DNA from 2 places in the Corynebacterium kozikiae genome. Region 2 is predicted to be linked to the other one. Evidence: riboswitches for the same ligand, from Rfam matches in the RefSeq annotation. Region 2 holds a riboswitch; the other holds the start of a gene.
What was found. A riboswitch is a leader RNA that binds a small molecule or an ion and turns the genes downstream of it on or off. The one in region 2 is predicted to bind cobalamin.
Positions count from the first base shown of each region.

Region 1: another riboswitch for cobalamin. It lies ahead of NQ018_RS09725 (FecCD family ABC transporter permease); the one in region 2 lies ahead of NQ018_RS10355 (energy-coupling factor ABC transporter permease).

Region 1 is NZ_JANIKJ010000019.1:26,352-34,059, reverse strand. It holds gene NQ018_RS11645 (erythromycin resistance leader peptide) at 5-52, opposite strand; gene dnaK (molecular chaperone DnaK) at 860-2,689, shown strand; gene grpE (nucleotide exchange factor GrpE) at 2,689-3,318, shown strand; cobalamin riboswitch at 3,434-3,619, shown strand; gene NQ018_RS09725 (FecCD family ABC transporter permease) at 3,669-4,712, shown strand; gene NQ018_RS09720 (ABC transporter ATP-binding protein) at 4,709-5,506, shown strand; gene NQ018_RS09715 (ABC transporter substrate-binding protein) at 5,544-6,614, shown strand; gene dnaJ (molecular chaperone DnaJ) at 6,792-7,708, shown strand, end outside.
Region 2 is NZ_JANIKJ010000024.1:7,822-15,529, forward strand. It holds gene NQ018_RS10330 (hypothetical protein) at 1-4, opposite strand, end outside; gene NQ018_RS10335 (glyceraldehyde-3-phosphate dehydrogenase) at 413-1,864, shown strand; gene NQ018_RS10340 (energy-coupling factor ABC transporter ATP-binding protein) at 1,861-2,604, opposite strand; gene cbiQ (cobalt ECF transporter T component CbiQ) at 2,628-3,374, opposite strand; gene NQ018_RS10350 (energy-coupling factor ABC transporter substrate-binding protein) at 3,441-3,800, opposite strand; gene NQ018_RS10355 (energy-coupling factor ABC transporter permease) at 3,804-4,493, opposite strand; cobalamin riboswitch at 4,562-4,688, opposite strand; gene NQ018_RS10360 (DUF6882 domain-containing protein) at 4,910-6,151, shown strand; gene NQ018_RS10365 (3-hydroxyisobutyryl-CoA hydrolase) at 6,166-7,203, opposite strand; gene NQ018_RS10370 (HAD family hydrolase) at 7,391-7,708, shown strand, end outside.

The DNA of each region.
Region 1 (7,708 bases), on a different contig from region 2:
CGCCTTAGCGGTTGGTGCGCAACCGCAAGAAAGCGGTACCTGAAATCAACATGGGTCTAATTATATCCCCGCCCGCCCCCAGTAGAGAAAAAGAAAAGGCCTACAGGCGCAAATTGTCCTGTAGACCTTTTCTTACTCATAGCGAGGGACCTTGTCCTCACTTTCTGTACTTGCATTCTACTCTTGGAAAGTTTCAATGCAAGTTCCCCAAGGGTGTGCAACCTTCTGGTGGTCGATGATCACAGCTCAAAGGTGTGATGTCCATGGGTTTTTGGAAAAGGAGTCCGAAGACTTCTTGGACAGGGAGTCCAGTTACTTGTTGGGCAGGGAGTCCGTCGCTTTGTGGACGGGGAGTCTAAGGGGTTTGTGGACGAGTTTTAGGTGCTGGGCGGCCTATGGCTTTTTGCGGCGTGAGGGCCGTGGTCGTGACAGGATCAGTTTGATCTCTGGTGGGCGGCGGTGCCACATCCTTTCGACATATCCGATATTGATCTGACCTCCGGCTGGTCGGTGCAACAAGGTAAGGGGCTATCGCTTCCTTCCGCTGGTGGGTTAGTTGTGAAAGGCCTCACCTGCTTTTGACCCGGACCCCTGCCGCGCCTTCTCGCCGTGGGGCGCTGCCGAAGTGGGGTCTTGGGAGCGTCGGAAAGCTTCAGGAAACCAAGATTGAGTCCACCACGCTCAACTTTCTAAAAAATTTTTCTGCCTTTTACCAGGGCTTTTAGGTTCTCGGGGCAATTTACAGCAGTGGGGCGGGAACAATATCCAGGGTGGGGGAGTTAGGCTAAGTGTCGGGTTGAGTGGAGCAGGCTCAACCCAGTGAACACTTCAATAAAACACAATGTAGGAAGGAACCTCCATGTCCCGTGCAGTAGGTATTGACCTCGGTACCACCAACTCCGTAGTTGCCGTTCTTGAGGGCGGTGAGCCCGTAGTTATTGCGAACTCCGAGGGTTCGCGCACCACCCCATCCGTGGTGGCTTTTGCCAAGAATGGTGAGGTGCTGGTTGGCCAGTCCGCCAAGAACCAGGCGGTGACCAACGTGGACCGCACCATCCGCTCCGTCAAGCGCCACATTGGCACTGACTGGACTGTTGGCATCGATGAGAAGAATTACACCCCACAGGAAATTTCCGCCCGTACCCTGCAGAAACTGAAGAGGGACGCAGAGGCATACCTTGGTGAGGACGTCACCGATGCCGTGATTACCGTTCCCGCATACTTCTCCGACGCACAGCGCCAGGCAACCAAGGAAGCCGGCCAGATCGCGGGCCTCAACGTGCTGCGCATCGTGAACGAGCCAACCGCAGCCGCGCTCGCATACGGCCTGGAGAAGGGCGAGAAGGAGCAGACCATCCTGGTGTTTGACCTCGGTGGCGGTACCTTTGACGTCTCCCTGCTGGAAATCGGCGACGGCGTGGTGGAAGTCCGCGCAACCGCCGGTGACAATGAGCTCGGTGGCGATGACTGGGATCAGCGCATCGTGGACTGGCTGGTAGAGCGCTTCAAGGCGTCCTCCGGCGTGGACCTCTCCAAGGACAAGATGGCCATGCAGCGTCTGCGCGAAGCAGCCGAGAAGGCAAAGATTGAGCTGTCCTCCTCCCAGAGCGCAACCGTGAACCTGCCATACATCACCGTTGATGCAGACAAGAACCCACTGTTCCTGGACGAGACGCTTTCTCGCACTGAGTTCCAGCGCCTTACCCAGGATCTGCTGGACCGCACCAAGACCCCGTTCAACCAGGTAATCAAGGATGCCGGTGTGTCCGTCTCCGAGATCGACCACGTGGTGCTGGTGGGTGGCTCCACCCGCATGCCTGCAGTATCTGACCTGGTCAAGGAGCTCACCGGTGGCCGCGAGCCAAACAAGGGCGTGAACCCAGACGAGGTAGTGGCAGTTGGCGCTGCACTCCAGGCCGGTGTGCTCCGCGGCGAAGTCAAGGACGTGCTGCTGCTGGACGTCACCCCACTCTCCCTGGGAATTGAGACCAAGGGTGGCTTGATGACCAAGCTCATCGAGCGCAACACCACCATTCCGACCAAGCGCTCCGAGACCTTCACCACGGCTGAAAACAACCAGCCATCCGTGCAGATTCAGGTCTACCAGGGCGAGCGTGAGATGGCGGCGGACAACAAGCTGCTTGGTTCCTTTGAGCTCGGCGGCATTGCGCCTGCGCCACAGGGTGTGCCACAGATCGAGGTGACCTTTGACATCGACGCCAACGGCATCGTCCACGTCACCGCCAAGGACAAGGGCACCGGTAAGGAAAACACCATCAAGATCCAGGACGGCTCCGGCCTCTCCCAGGAAGAGATCGACCGCATGGTGAAGGACGCCGAGGCCCACGCGGAAGAGGACAAGAAGCGCCGCGAGGAGCAGGAAATCCGCAACTCCGCTGAGTCCATGGCTTACCAGACCCGTAAGTTCCTGGAGGAAAACGGCGAGAAGGTTTCTGAGGACGTGAAGACCAAGGTCAACGAAGCCGCCGACGCCGTGGACGAGGCCCTCAAGGGCAGCGACATCGAGGCCATCAAGGCAGCCGTAGACAAGCTCTCCACCGAATCCCAGGAAATGGGCAAGCAAATCTACGAAGCCGAAGCAGCCCAGGCCAACGCCCAGGATGCCGCTGACGCCGACCCCAACGTGGTGGACGCAGAGGTTGTAGATGAGGACGAGGACAAGAAGTAATGTCTGACCAAAACCAAAACCCCGACGTACCCGAGGTTGAGGAGGAGTTGCTTACCGACGCCCCCAGCGCCGAAGGTGAACAGGTTGCAGCGGAAGGTGCCGCCGAAACCCTAGAGGGCGCTGAGGTGGATGGCTCTGAGGTGGATCGCCATGAGGCGGGTGCCGCAGGCGATCTGCAGGCGCAGCTTGATGAGCGCACTGAAGATCTGCAACGGATCACCGCGGAGTACGCTAACTACCGGCGTAGGACCGAGCGGGAGCGCCAAGCAACGGTAGAGCTGGCAAAAGCACAGGTGATCACCACGTTGCTGCCGTTGCTCGATGACCTTGAGCTCGCCGAGAAGCACGGTGACCTCGCCGAGGGACCGCTCAAAGTCTTCCGCGATAAGTTGGTGGGCGTCCTCGACGGCCACAAGGTGGAAGCCTTCGCTGAAGAGGGTGACCCCTTTGATGCCGAGCGTCACGAGGCCGTGCAGGACCTCTCCACTGGAGACGAAAAGGTGATTGGTACCGTGTTGCGCCGAGGCTACCAAGCAGGCGAGCGCCTCCTGCGTACTGCAATGGTGATCATCGCCGACCCGGCCGAGCCACAAGAAGTAGTGCAGCCGCAAGAAGCGCCTGCCGAGTAGCCTGCTGCTCGCGCAGAGAGCAATGAGCCCCCGAACCAGTTTCGGTTGGGGGCTCATTTTCGTGTGTTAGCCTAGGACTGATCTTCGTTCATGAATATATAGTTCATTTCGCAAAGATCAATGTGAAAGTCGGTGTTCAACGGGAATCCAGTGAGAATCTGGAACTGACGCGCAGCGGTAACGTAAGCACTTGGCCGTGAACTGGGTGAGCCCACTGGGCATCCTGGGAAGAGCTCATTACAGATGGCCGAGATTCTTGTCTTATGGAGTCCGAAAACCTTGCACCGAGTGGGATGATCGGGAGTGCGCGATCTGCTTCTGGTCACTATGAAAGGCACGTTGGCTTGCCCATGCAACGGCGAATTCTCACGGCTTCCGTGATTATCGGTGTGGGCTGCGCTCTCGCTTGTGTGAGTTTGGTTGCAGCCCTTGTGCTGGGCTCTGCAGAGGTGAGTTTTTCTCAAGCGTGGTCCGTTTTGGCGTCGCACGTCTTGGGCCAGGAGGCCGCCGTACCCAAGAGTGTGGATTCTATTGTGTGGGATCTGCGTCTTCCTCGGAGTTTGTTGGCTCTCATTGTTGGTGCTGGTCTTGCAGTGTCTGGCGTGGCCATGCAGACGCTTGTCCGCAACCCTCTTGCAGACCCCTACATTCTTGGTATTTCTTCAGGCGCAGGTGTGGGTGCTACTGCTGTCATTCTGTTTGGCTGGTTTGGCAGCCTGCCCGTTTCCGCACTCACCGTGGGCGCCCTGGTGGGTGCGGCGGCTGCGTCGTTTGCCATCATGGCTTTTGCTCGCACGCGCGCTGGTTTGACGCCTCTGCGCCTCGTCCTGGGTGGCGTGGTGCTCTCGGCAGCGTTTTCCGCACTCTCCAGCTTTATGGTGTTTGCAGGCCCAGATCCGCGTGCAGCGCAGTCCGTGATGTTCTGGATGTTGGGCAGTGTCGCGGGCGCTACCTGGGCAAAGCTCTGGTTCCCGCTCGTGGCGGTGTTGCTGGTGAGCACATACTTTGTGATGTGGAGTAGACAGTTGGACGCTTTGGCAACGGGACGGGAGACGGCCGCAGCCGTGGGTGTGGAAGTGCCTAAGTTGCGGATGGGTTTGTTTCTTGCACAGTCGGTGCTGGTTGGCTCGATTGTGGCCGTGGCCGGGGGCATCGGCTTTGTGGGCCTGGTGATTCCCCACGCTGCTCGAATTCTCGTGGGCGCGTCGCATCGCTTGCTTATTCCGGTTGCCCTCACGGGCGGGGCGTTGTTCATGCTCTGGGTGGATGTGTTGGCGCGTGTGATTGGTGGTTCCCAGGAGATGCCGCTCGGCGTGGTCACGGGACTTATCGGTGCACCGCTGTTCCTCTACCTGATGGCGAAGAATAGTTATCGCTATGGAGGTATGGAATGAATTGTGTGCAACATGGCGCGCTCCTCAAGGCGCGCGGCCTGACCTTTTCGTACCACAACGGCGATCAGCCAATCTTGCGGGATCTGGACCTCACGCTGCAGCCGGAACAAATGACGGCCATCGTGGGCACGAACGGTGCGGGGAAGTCCACCCTGCTTAAGTTGCTAGCAGGTGTCATGGAACCCAGTGGTGGGAAGATCCTCGTCGGTGAGGAGTCCTTGCGGTCGATGCCGGCGCGGCAGCGGGCACAGCAACTCGCGTTTGTGGCGCAGGAGGAGCAGCCTCCCTTTGAGATGGAAGTTATCGACTTTGTGAGCTTGGGCCGCCTCCCGTACTCTTCGCGTTTTGGAGTGATGCGGGCCAGCGATCATGAGGCCGTTCAGGCCGCGATCCAGCTCATGAGGATTGAGAACCTCGCCGGGCGCAATAGCGGTGAGCTTTCTGGCGGCCAGCGCAGGCGCGTGGTGATCGCCCGTGGTATCGCACAGCGGAGCCCATTCCTCCTGCTTGATGAGCCAACCAACCACCTCGATGTATGCCACCAGCATCAGGTGCTCAATATGGTGCGAGAGTCTCACAGTACCGTCGTTGCGGCGATTCACGACCTCGACCTCGTCCTCACCTACTTCGACCGCGTGATAGTGCTGCATGAGGCTTCGGTATTCGCTGACGGATCGCCTGTTGACGTTCTCACGCAAGACGTTGTGCAACAGGTCTTTGGGGTGCGCTCCCACATCGAGCACGTGGAGGCTCTCCGGCATCCGCACCTGCTCACTGAAAAATTTGAAGACTAATTAGAACAAAACCCCATTTTGGGATGGAGGAAACCCCATGAAAACTTGGAACAAAACCCTCGCAGTATTTACTCTGTGTGGCCTCGGCCTCGTGGGCTGCACCTCTTCAGGTGATGCGCCGCAAGCGGAGGGCGATCAGGCGTCGATCACCCTGACCAACTGTGGCCAGGAGGTGACCTACCCAGGTGAAGCCAAGAAGATGCTGGTCAATGACGGTAACATCATGTCCCTCGTGCTGGCTGCCGACGCAATTGACGCAGTGACCGCCGTGAGCTCCATGCAGCGCGACTTGGACATCTTGCAGGCCGCCTACGGTGACGCCATCGCGTCGAAGGAAGAGATCGCGGAGAAGTACCCCACGCTTGAGGAGATCGTGGCATCGCAAGCCGACGTCTACGTGGCTGGCTGGGGCTACGGTCTGAGCGAAGACAAGGGCATCACCCCAGAGCGCTTGGCCGAGTACGACATTGCTACCTACGTGCTCTCGGAGTCCTGCCGTCAGCAGGACGGGGAGGGCCGCGGGGTGATCAACCCCTACGACGCAGTGCGCGAAGACCTCCACAACATTGGCCTGCTCACCGGCAATGAGAAGGAGGCCAAGGAGGCCGTGCAGCGCTTTGACAAGCGCCTAGACGCGCTGGAGGCCGCACCGGAAGCAACCAAGGAGCCCGTGGTGCTGGTCTTCGACTCCGGCACTGACACCGTATTCACCTCTGGCCGTTGGGGCGCTCCTCAGGGCATCATCGAGGCGGCAGGCGCCAAGAACGCAATGGAGGGTGTGGAGGATACGTGGGTATCGGTGAACTGGGAGGCAATCGCTGAGCAGCAACCCGACGCCATCGCGTTTGTGGATTACCCCGGCCAAACGCTGGAAGAGAAAGTGGAGCTGCTGCGCAGTCACCCGGTGACCAAGGATCTGCCGGCCGTGAAGGAAAACCGCTTTATCAACCTTCCCTACGCCATGTGGTGTGAGTCGCCGCTGAACGTCGATGCCGCGGAGCATGTGCGTAAGGCCCTCGAGTACTTCAAGCTTGTCCCAGAAAGCACCATCGCCCCAGAGTTGGCCCTGCCTGATTCCGTACCGGGTCAGGAGTACACGCGCGGTTAGGTTCTTTCTTCTCCCATCACACCACGCTGCCGAGTGTTTGGCCGCGTGGTGTTTTTATGCGCTCACGTGCACGGCTGGGTTTCGCTCGCACACCCAGGGTGCAATAAAAACTCCAACGTGAGCGTTGCGTCCACTAGACTCAACTTTTAGTGAACAGGAAAGAAAGGTGTGCGCATTATGGCACCAAAACCAGAGTGGGCTGAGAAGGACTACTACAAGGACCTCGGTGTATCCAAAACCGCTACCGAGGCGGAGATTAAAAAGGCGTATCGCAAGCTTGCTCGCGAAAACCACCCGGATTCCAACCCCGGCAACGCAGCCGCGGAGGAGCGCTTCAAAGCCGTGGCCGAGGCATATGACGTGGTGGGTGACCCAGAAAAGCGTAAAGAGTATGACGATTTCCGCCGGATGGCGTCTCGCGGATTTGGTCAGGCAGGAGGCGCCGGCTTTCCCGGCGGGTTTCGCCAAGCGCAAGAAGGATTCGACTTCCAAGACATCTTCACTCAAAGAGGCGGAGGATTTAGCCAAGAGGGCCCTTTGGGGGATATCTTCGGTGGCATTTTCAACCGCGGCAGTGGTACTCGCAACACAACTGCGCCGCCGCGGGGACAAGACGTAGAAACCTCCATCCGAATTAGCTTCCGCGAGGTCGCGCGCGGCACCACCATTCCGGTAAAGCTCACCGGTGAGGTTCCGTGCCAAACCTGCCACGGCTCGGGCGCGAAGTCGGGCCAACCGCAGAACTGCCCCACCTGCCAAGGAACAGGGTTTACCAGTGAGAACCGCGGTGCCTTTGGCTTCAGTGCACCGTGTAAAGACTGTGGCGGTACCGGCAAGAAGATCACCGACCCCTGCCCGGATTGCAACGCCACCGGTACCCAGCGCAAAACCAGGGACATCACGGTGCGCATCCCACAGGGCATCCGCGACGGCCAAAAAGTTCGCCTCGCAGGCCAGGGCGAAGCCGGGCACAACGGCGCCCCAGCAGGCGATCTCTTTGTGACCGTCCACGTTGACGCCGACCCCGTCTTTACCCGCGACGGCCAAGACCTTGAGCTTACGGTGCCAATCTCCTTCGCCGAGGCAGCCCTCGG
Region 2 (7,708 bases):
GCATTTACGTTCCTTCCCATGAGTACCGTGCAAGTCTACAAGGTTGCAGCCTCAAGCCAATCTCGCACATTTTCCCCGCGCAGCCGCTCCCCCGCAGCCATTCCCCTCATGGACAATACAGACCCCAATTTGGGGGCAAATAGCTGCCAAAAGCGGTAAAAATTGCCCCCATTTTTCACTAGAATCAACGGCGGGTTTTCTTGAAACGCCCGATATTTCCGTGTCGGGTTTCCTAGACCCACGCTAAGCCCACGCTGGGTTCACGCGGGGATTGCGCGGGGATCGCGCGCTGCTCGGCAGGACAGCGTCCCAAGCCTTAAGACCCAAGCCCCAAAACCTAAGATCCAAGACCAAAACCCACGATCTTTTACAGCAGATTTTCAACCGCAAACCGAAGGAAAGAACGTCTCCCATGGCCAAAGACTGGAACGAGAAAATCGAAGCAGCACAACAAATGCTTCCGCTGATCGGCAAGCTCCACCGCAACAACAATGTGGTGGTGTCCGTGTTTGGCCGGCTGTTGATTGATGTGACGGACATTGACATCGTCAAGGCCCACCGCTACTCCCGTTTGGCAACCCACTCTGAGCTCACCCCCGCCCAGACGCTCCCAGTGCTCCAGGCGCTCACCGAGCTGGACTTGGGCACCGCCTCCATTGACATTGGACGCCTCGCGGTGGCACATGAGGAGCGCGGCGGTGACCTCAACGACCCCGCCGGGCTCAAAGAGTTCCTCACCGGCGAGCTGCAGGAAGTGATCGGCACCGAGAACACCTTGGAATCCAAGGACGTAGTGCTCTACGGCTTTGGCCGCATTGGTCGCCTGCTCGCCCGCATCCTGATTGCCCGCGAAGCAGCCTACGGTGGGGTGAAACTGCGCGCCGTCGTTGTGCGTAAAAACGGTGACAAAGACCTGGTCAAGCGCGCTTCCCTACTGCGCCGCGATTCCGTCCACGGCGCGTTCAACGGCACCATCACCGTGGATGAAGAAAACAACGTGATCTGGGCAAACGGCACCAAGATCCAGGTGATCTACTCCAACGATCCCGCCAGCGTGGACTACACCGAGTACGGCATCAACAACGCCATCGTGGTGGACAACACCGGCCGCTGGCGCGACCGCGAAGGCCTCTCCCAGCACCTCCAGTCGAAGGGCGTGTCCCGCGTCCTGCTCACCGCGCCGGGCAAGGGCGACCTGCTGAACGTGGTGTACGGCATCAACCACGAGGCGATCACCGATGAGCACACCATCATCACCGCCGCCTCCTGCACCACCAACGCCATCACCCCAGTGTTGAAGGTGCTCAATGACCACTACGGCGTGATCAACGGTCACGTGGAAACGGTGCACTCCTTCACCAATGACCAAAACCTCATTGACAACTTCCACAAGGGCGAGCGCCGTGGCCGCGCCGCCGGGTTGAACATGGTGCTCACGGAAACCGGCGCCGCAAAGGCCGTGGCCAAGGCGCTGCCCGAGCTCGAAGGCAAACTCACCGGCAACGCCATCCGGGTGCCCACTCCCGACGTCTCCATGGCGGTGCTCAACCTCACCCTCAATCAAGACGTGACTAGGGATCAGGTCAATGAGCTGATGGACAAGGTGGCGCTGCACTCCGATCTGCGCCAGCAAATCGCGTACATCCACTCCCCAGAGGTGGTTTCCACGGACTTTGTGGGCACCACCCACGCGGGCATTGTGGACGGCCTGGCAACCATCGCCAACGGCAACAACCACCTCGTGCTCTACGTGTGGTACGACAACGAGTTTGGCTACTCCAACCAGGTGATCCGCATCGTGGAGGAAATCGCCGGGGCTCGGCCGAAGGTGCTGCCAAAGCGCACCCCGAGCGCGGAAATCTAAAGCAATTCAGAAGGCTGCTTGACCTCACGCCCCAAGGCCGCCGAGACGATGGGTGCCCACGGCACCTCCAGACCGGCGGCCTTCATGAATGCGTGATCAGTGATCATTTCCACCCCGCCGGAATGCAGCTCACCATCGTGGAGCACCACGAAGCGGGTAGCTAAGCGCCAGGCAGCGTTGACGTCATGGGTGGAAAACAGCAGCGCAGTACCCAGGTTTTCCAGGGTCTCAATCAGGGCGCTGGTGCCCTCGGGGTCCAGCCCGGCGGTGGGTTCATCAAGGAGGAGCACGCTCGGGCGCATCGCAAGCGCGCCGGCGAGGGCCACCCTTTTGCGCTGGCCAAAAGAAAGTTGGTGTGGCACAGCGTCAGCAAGATCGGCGATGCCCAAGCTCGCGAGTACCTCCTCGACCCGCTCCTGCACTTGCGCAGCATCCAGCCCCATGTTGGTAGGTCCGTAAGCTACGTCTGCGGCCACTGAGGTGGCAAAGAGCTGGTCGTCTGGCTCCTGCAACACCATTTGCACAAACGCGCGCACCTGATTGCGTGCCTTCCGCGACGCCGCAACGGGCGCGCCGTTGATCAGCACCTGGCCGGCGTCGGCACGCCAAGACCCCGCCAGAATCCGCATGAGACTGGACTTGCCCGCGCCATTTCTACCCAGCAAACAGATACGCTCACCTGCGGCGATGTTGAGGGTGACGCCGCGCAGAATGTGCTGCTCACCGCGAGAAAAGTGCACGTCTGTGCACCCGAGCAACGACCTCACCACAGCAAGCCTTCCTGCATCGCACCAATACCTGCGATACACACTAACAACGCGAGCGTCACACACAGGAATCCCGCCCGCCCATGCGCGCCGAGCTCACCACCAGCTACAAGCGTTGCTTGGGGGTCCGCGCGCAGCTCCAGGCCCTCGGCAAGGCGGCGGGCCCGCGCAAAAGAGGTAACAAACAGGCTCGCCCCCAAAGAAGCTGCCGACGCCACCCAGCGGCGCCTACTCGAATACCCCAACCGGGCCTGCTGGGCCAAGAAGACGCTGCGTGCGGTGGCCACGAGCAGCGCCACCATGCGATACATGGAGACCATGAGCTCGATGATGAACCCTGGGATGTGAAGGCGATACAACAGCGCGATTGTCTGCGGCAGCGGCGTGGTGAGCGCGTAGAGCACAGTGGCCCACGTGGCCAACAAGCTGCGCAGAAGCAGTGTTGCGGCGTTGCGGACACCGCCGTCGATGAGTACCAGGCCATCGCCGGTGATCGCCACCACCAGTGGGAGCACGCCCACCACCAAGAAAGCGATGGGCGCTGCTACCAGCGCGAGCAGCAGTTTCAGCGGCGGCCGCGCGGCGATCACAGTTGCGGTGAGCACCCCAGCGATCAGCAACCAGGCGTAGCCGAAAGGGAGCGCCACCACCAATACCAGCACCCCCAGCAGCAGGAGCGCCTTCTCCGCCGCGGGGCGTGGGGCCCAACGGCTGTGCAGCGCGGCGTATTCGAGCTGATTCATGTACTCACAAAGTCTTAGGGGGCTGGGGTGTTGGGGTGTTGGGGTGTTTTTCGAGGAGGCAGGAAGTTATTCCTGAGTGCGCTCCTGCTCTTTGGTGCGCCCGCGGTACACGCCGATGGCGTAGCCCAGCACGCTCGCGCCGAGTGCCGCCTGGAGGGCAAACAACCCGGACTCTACCTCGCCGGGGAGTTCCCCGATGAGGGGGTCAAACCACGGCTCGTATTCCGGATTGACTTCCTCCACCAGGCCTTCGGCTGCGGCATCAGTGCCTGCGAAGGGTTCTTCGGAGTCGCGATTACCAAGGTTGATGAACATGGGGAATGCGGCCACCACGATGGCGATTCCGGCGAGCAGCAAGGAGCTGCCCTTGGAGCCTTTTTCGCCTGGGGTTGAGCCGGCCTTTGTGTGCTTGAGTGTGTCTGCCATGGCCTAGATCCCCACTTTCTGTGCCACCGGCTGCGCTGGCTCTGGTAGGAAACCGAGGCGTTGCAACTCAGGTACGGCAATCTTGCTCAGTGCACGAACAATGAGCACCGTGACAATCGCTTCAATCACCGCGATGGGAACCTGGGTAGGCGCATACAGCCCCATAAACGTAAGCCACGCCTGCACCAGACCCTGCGCATGGTGCGCCAACGCCAACTGGGTGGCGGTGACAACGTATGTGGCAAGGTTGCCCAATAGCGCCGCAAGAAACACCGCTAGGTCCATGCTCGCCCCGGCGCCGCGGCTTGCCCGCCACACGCCATAAGCCACCCACGGGCCCACAATCGCCATTGCGAACACATTGGCCCCTAGGGTGGTGATGCCTCCGTGGGCAAGCAGCAGCGCTTGGAAGAACAACACCAAGGTGCCCAAGAGAGCCATGACCGGTGGTTTGAACAGCACTGCTCCCAGCGCCGTACCTGTTGGATGTGAGGAAGATCCAGTGACGGAGGGGATTTTGATTGCGGAGAGCACAAAGCTAAACGCGCCGGCTGCGGCGAGCAGCAGTTTGGTTTCCGGCTGAGCCTTGAGCTGCTTCTTCACAGCCACTGCGCCGTGTGCTACAAACGGCGTTGCTACCGCTGCCCACGCCACACAATGCGTGACGGGGAGGAACCCTTCTGCAATATGCATAAGTTTTACACTTCTTTCCGTATGAGCCCAGATCCCCGTGGGCTTGCGCTATACCTTTGGGGCGCAACCGGTCTCCTGGCTTCCACCCGCAAATCCTTAGTGGTTTCCCCTTCCCGCCCGAAAGCAGTGAGGTCACCTGCGTATTTGGTGGTGACAGTGGCGGGGCCCGCTGCCGGATTTACACCGGCATTCCCGTTGTTGCGCCCTCGGTAATGACCTTATCACTCAGCTCCTCACTCGCCACCCCACAGAACCCCCCCGGTCAAGCTTCCTCACTTTCATACCGACGGTCATCGCACGTGCCGCCGGCCTCCGCAACCAAGGAGCCAAGAGCTACTACGCTGGTACTGGCCCCTATACGCGGCCCACATTCGGACCATGCAATTCGGACCCTGCACTGCGAAAGTGAGCACCCTGTGGATGTTTCAGACCCTACCCAGCTCAAGGATGTCCTCACCGACGGCTTTTTCCACCAAATTGAGAAGTCCTGGGCGTTCCAACACAACCTGGGTCAGATTGAAAACGTGCGATTCAACCCCGTAGGTGGCACCCCCAACTACGAGATTATTGCCGACAGCGCAGCGGGCCCCGTTGGCTTCCGTGGCATCGTGGTTGCCCACTGCACGCACAACTCTTGGACATGGGCACACAACAACCAAACCTGGAATATCCCGGAACTCAGCGGCACGCACCCCTTCCACCCTGATCTGGTAGCCGCCGCGCGCACGCTGCATGGAAACGGTCCCGTATTCCAGGTACCTATCACTGACCCCACACCAGAAGGCACAGAACACGAAGCTTTTCACGTAGTGGTGATGGTCGGTGATGCCCTCGCACTCACCCCACGAGCTGCAATCACACTGGGACTGGGCCAGCTACCCAAGGACTTGGATCTGGAACGTGCGCTCACCTCTTATGCCGCCGCCCGCGGCCTTGCGGTGGCCAAGGGAAACCTCGATAAGGGTGCAAATGGGGGTGCAATCGAGGCAACGCCAGAGCAGGCCGCTCACCAAATAGCTGATTCCGCACACCTATTTCACCTGCGTGATCAGAAAGGCACCATCACCACGGTCAACCTGCAGACGCAGCAACTAGTCTCTGCGATCACCACTGCGGAGGTGGCGTCGGACGCCTTCTACCTTGCCCACGAGCACAAGCTGTTCGCCGAGGCCACCTTTGGGGCGCAGGATTGGCAGCAAGGCGTGGGCGATGTCAGCCTTACCCACAGCATGGTCCGAGTGGGCGAGCACGAACTGCAGGCATTGCTGCTCGCCGTGGACGGAACTTGGTCCTGGTTTCACCCCGGGTTTTCCCAGTTCCCAGCAGCAAAGCTCGCACGCGGGGCACTCGACTTCGCCCTCGAGCACGGACTCAAAGAGTTCACCACGCCGCAAACAAGCCCCCTCGCGGTCAGCGCCGCAAAGTCCATCCTCCAAGCCTGGATTCTCTGGAGCGGACCCATCGGGGAACACCAAGGCACCTTCCTGCTGCGCTCCCCAAGCCTCCAGCTTCCGCCACTCACCTCGGAGGTGATGCAGGCGGTAGAACGCACGCCGGTGCCGGAGGGTATCGACGCGGCCCGGGCGTGGCGCTTCTACATGCAGTCTCGCGGCGGTGGCGTCGAAGCAGGCGCAAGTATCCCGGGGAGCAGCGCCTAGGCGATCGCTGAAGATTACTGCCGAAGCGCTGCGCGAACCTCCGCGACATCGACTGCTGGTGGGAAGTTGGGCTGGCGGTCTTTGTCCACCAGCACCGCGCGCACGCCTTCAACAAAGTCCGGAAGGCGGCGGACGTACTCACCCAAGGTGATCTCAAGGTCCAATTCTTGGCGGACCGTGGTGCATTTCGCGCTGGCTGCCATGAGTTCGGCCGCAGCCACCAATGCGCTCGGGGAGGCTGCTGCGAAGTGCTGGGCTACGAGCTCGCGGAACTTCTCATTGGGATGCTGGGCAACCGCTTGCTCGATTTCGGCAAAGCTGGGGCCGGCAAAGGTGGCCTCGATGTCCTCGGCCCACTTGGCCAGCTCGCTTTCCTCCTCCAGTTCCGTGCCGTAGCGCTCCAGGGCGTCATCGATGTCCTCCGCAATGAGCATCTCCCGGAACAACTGCATGTGCTCGGAATGCACCACGTCGGTGGCGATGCCCGTCCACAGCAAATCAGCGGCGCTCAGGCGCCAGCCGGTGAGCACCACAAAGTTAGCGAGCGCAAGGGACGCCTGCCCCACCCGCTGCAGCACAAAGGGCACGCCCACGTCTGGGATGTAGCCGATCGCCATTTCCGGCATTGCTCCGAAGGCACGCTCGCTGATCACACGGTGGGAACCATGCACGGACACCCCAAGGCCACCGCCCATCACCACGCCGTCAATCAACGCCACATAGGGCTTGGGGAAGGTGGCAATGCGGTTGTTCATGGCGTACTCCTCCACAAAGTACGCATCAGCGCGCTCTTCCTCGCCCGCCAGGATGTGCTCGCGGGCTGCGCGAACATCCCCGCCGGCGCAGAAGCCTTTGTTGGACTCCGTGTAAATCACCACGCGGTGGATTGCATCATCGGTTTCCCACTCGCTTAAGGCTTGGTCGATGATGTCCACCATCTCGTGATTCAACGAGTTCAACGCCTTGGGGCGGTTGAGTTCCAGCACGCCCGTGGAGTTGAGCACATAGGCGCGCACCGGGGAATCTTTGTGATCTGCATGTTTGAGAGCCATGCCCTCATTCTTACCATCAGCGCACACTTCGGGTGGCTCAGATCACCATAGAAATGTGGATGTGAGGGGCACAACTACCCCCTTTGGTTTCACGCGCAGAACTGCGGGCCCATGCTGTCCTCCCGAACTGGCACAATGGGTGCAGCACACATGAATCCTAGTGAATAACTTGAAAGACCAATTTGGCATGAATATCCCCACCCCCGCCCCAACTTCTGCACCCCGCCGCGGCACTTACACCGGCCTGATTGCAACGGACATGGATGGCACCCTCTTGGATGGCAATCACCAAATCCCAGATGACTTCTGGCCGCTGCTGGACCGCCTCCATGCGCAGGGGTGGGCTTTCGCCCCGGCGAGTGGGCGCCAGCTTTACACCCTGCTGGACCAGTTTGATCGGGTTGCAGGCAACCAGATCAGCGTCATCGCGGAAAACGGCACTGTGGTGTACCACGAGGGCGAGATCGTCTCCACCACCACCCTTGCCCCCAAGGACGCCCACGCG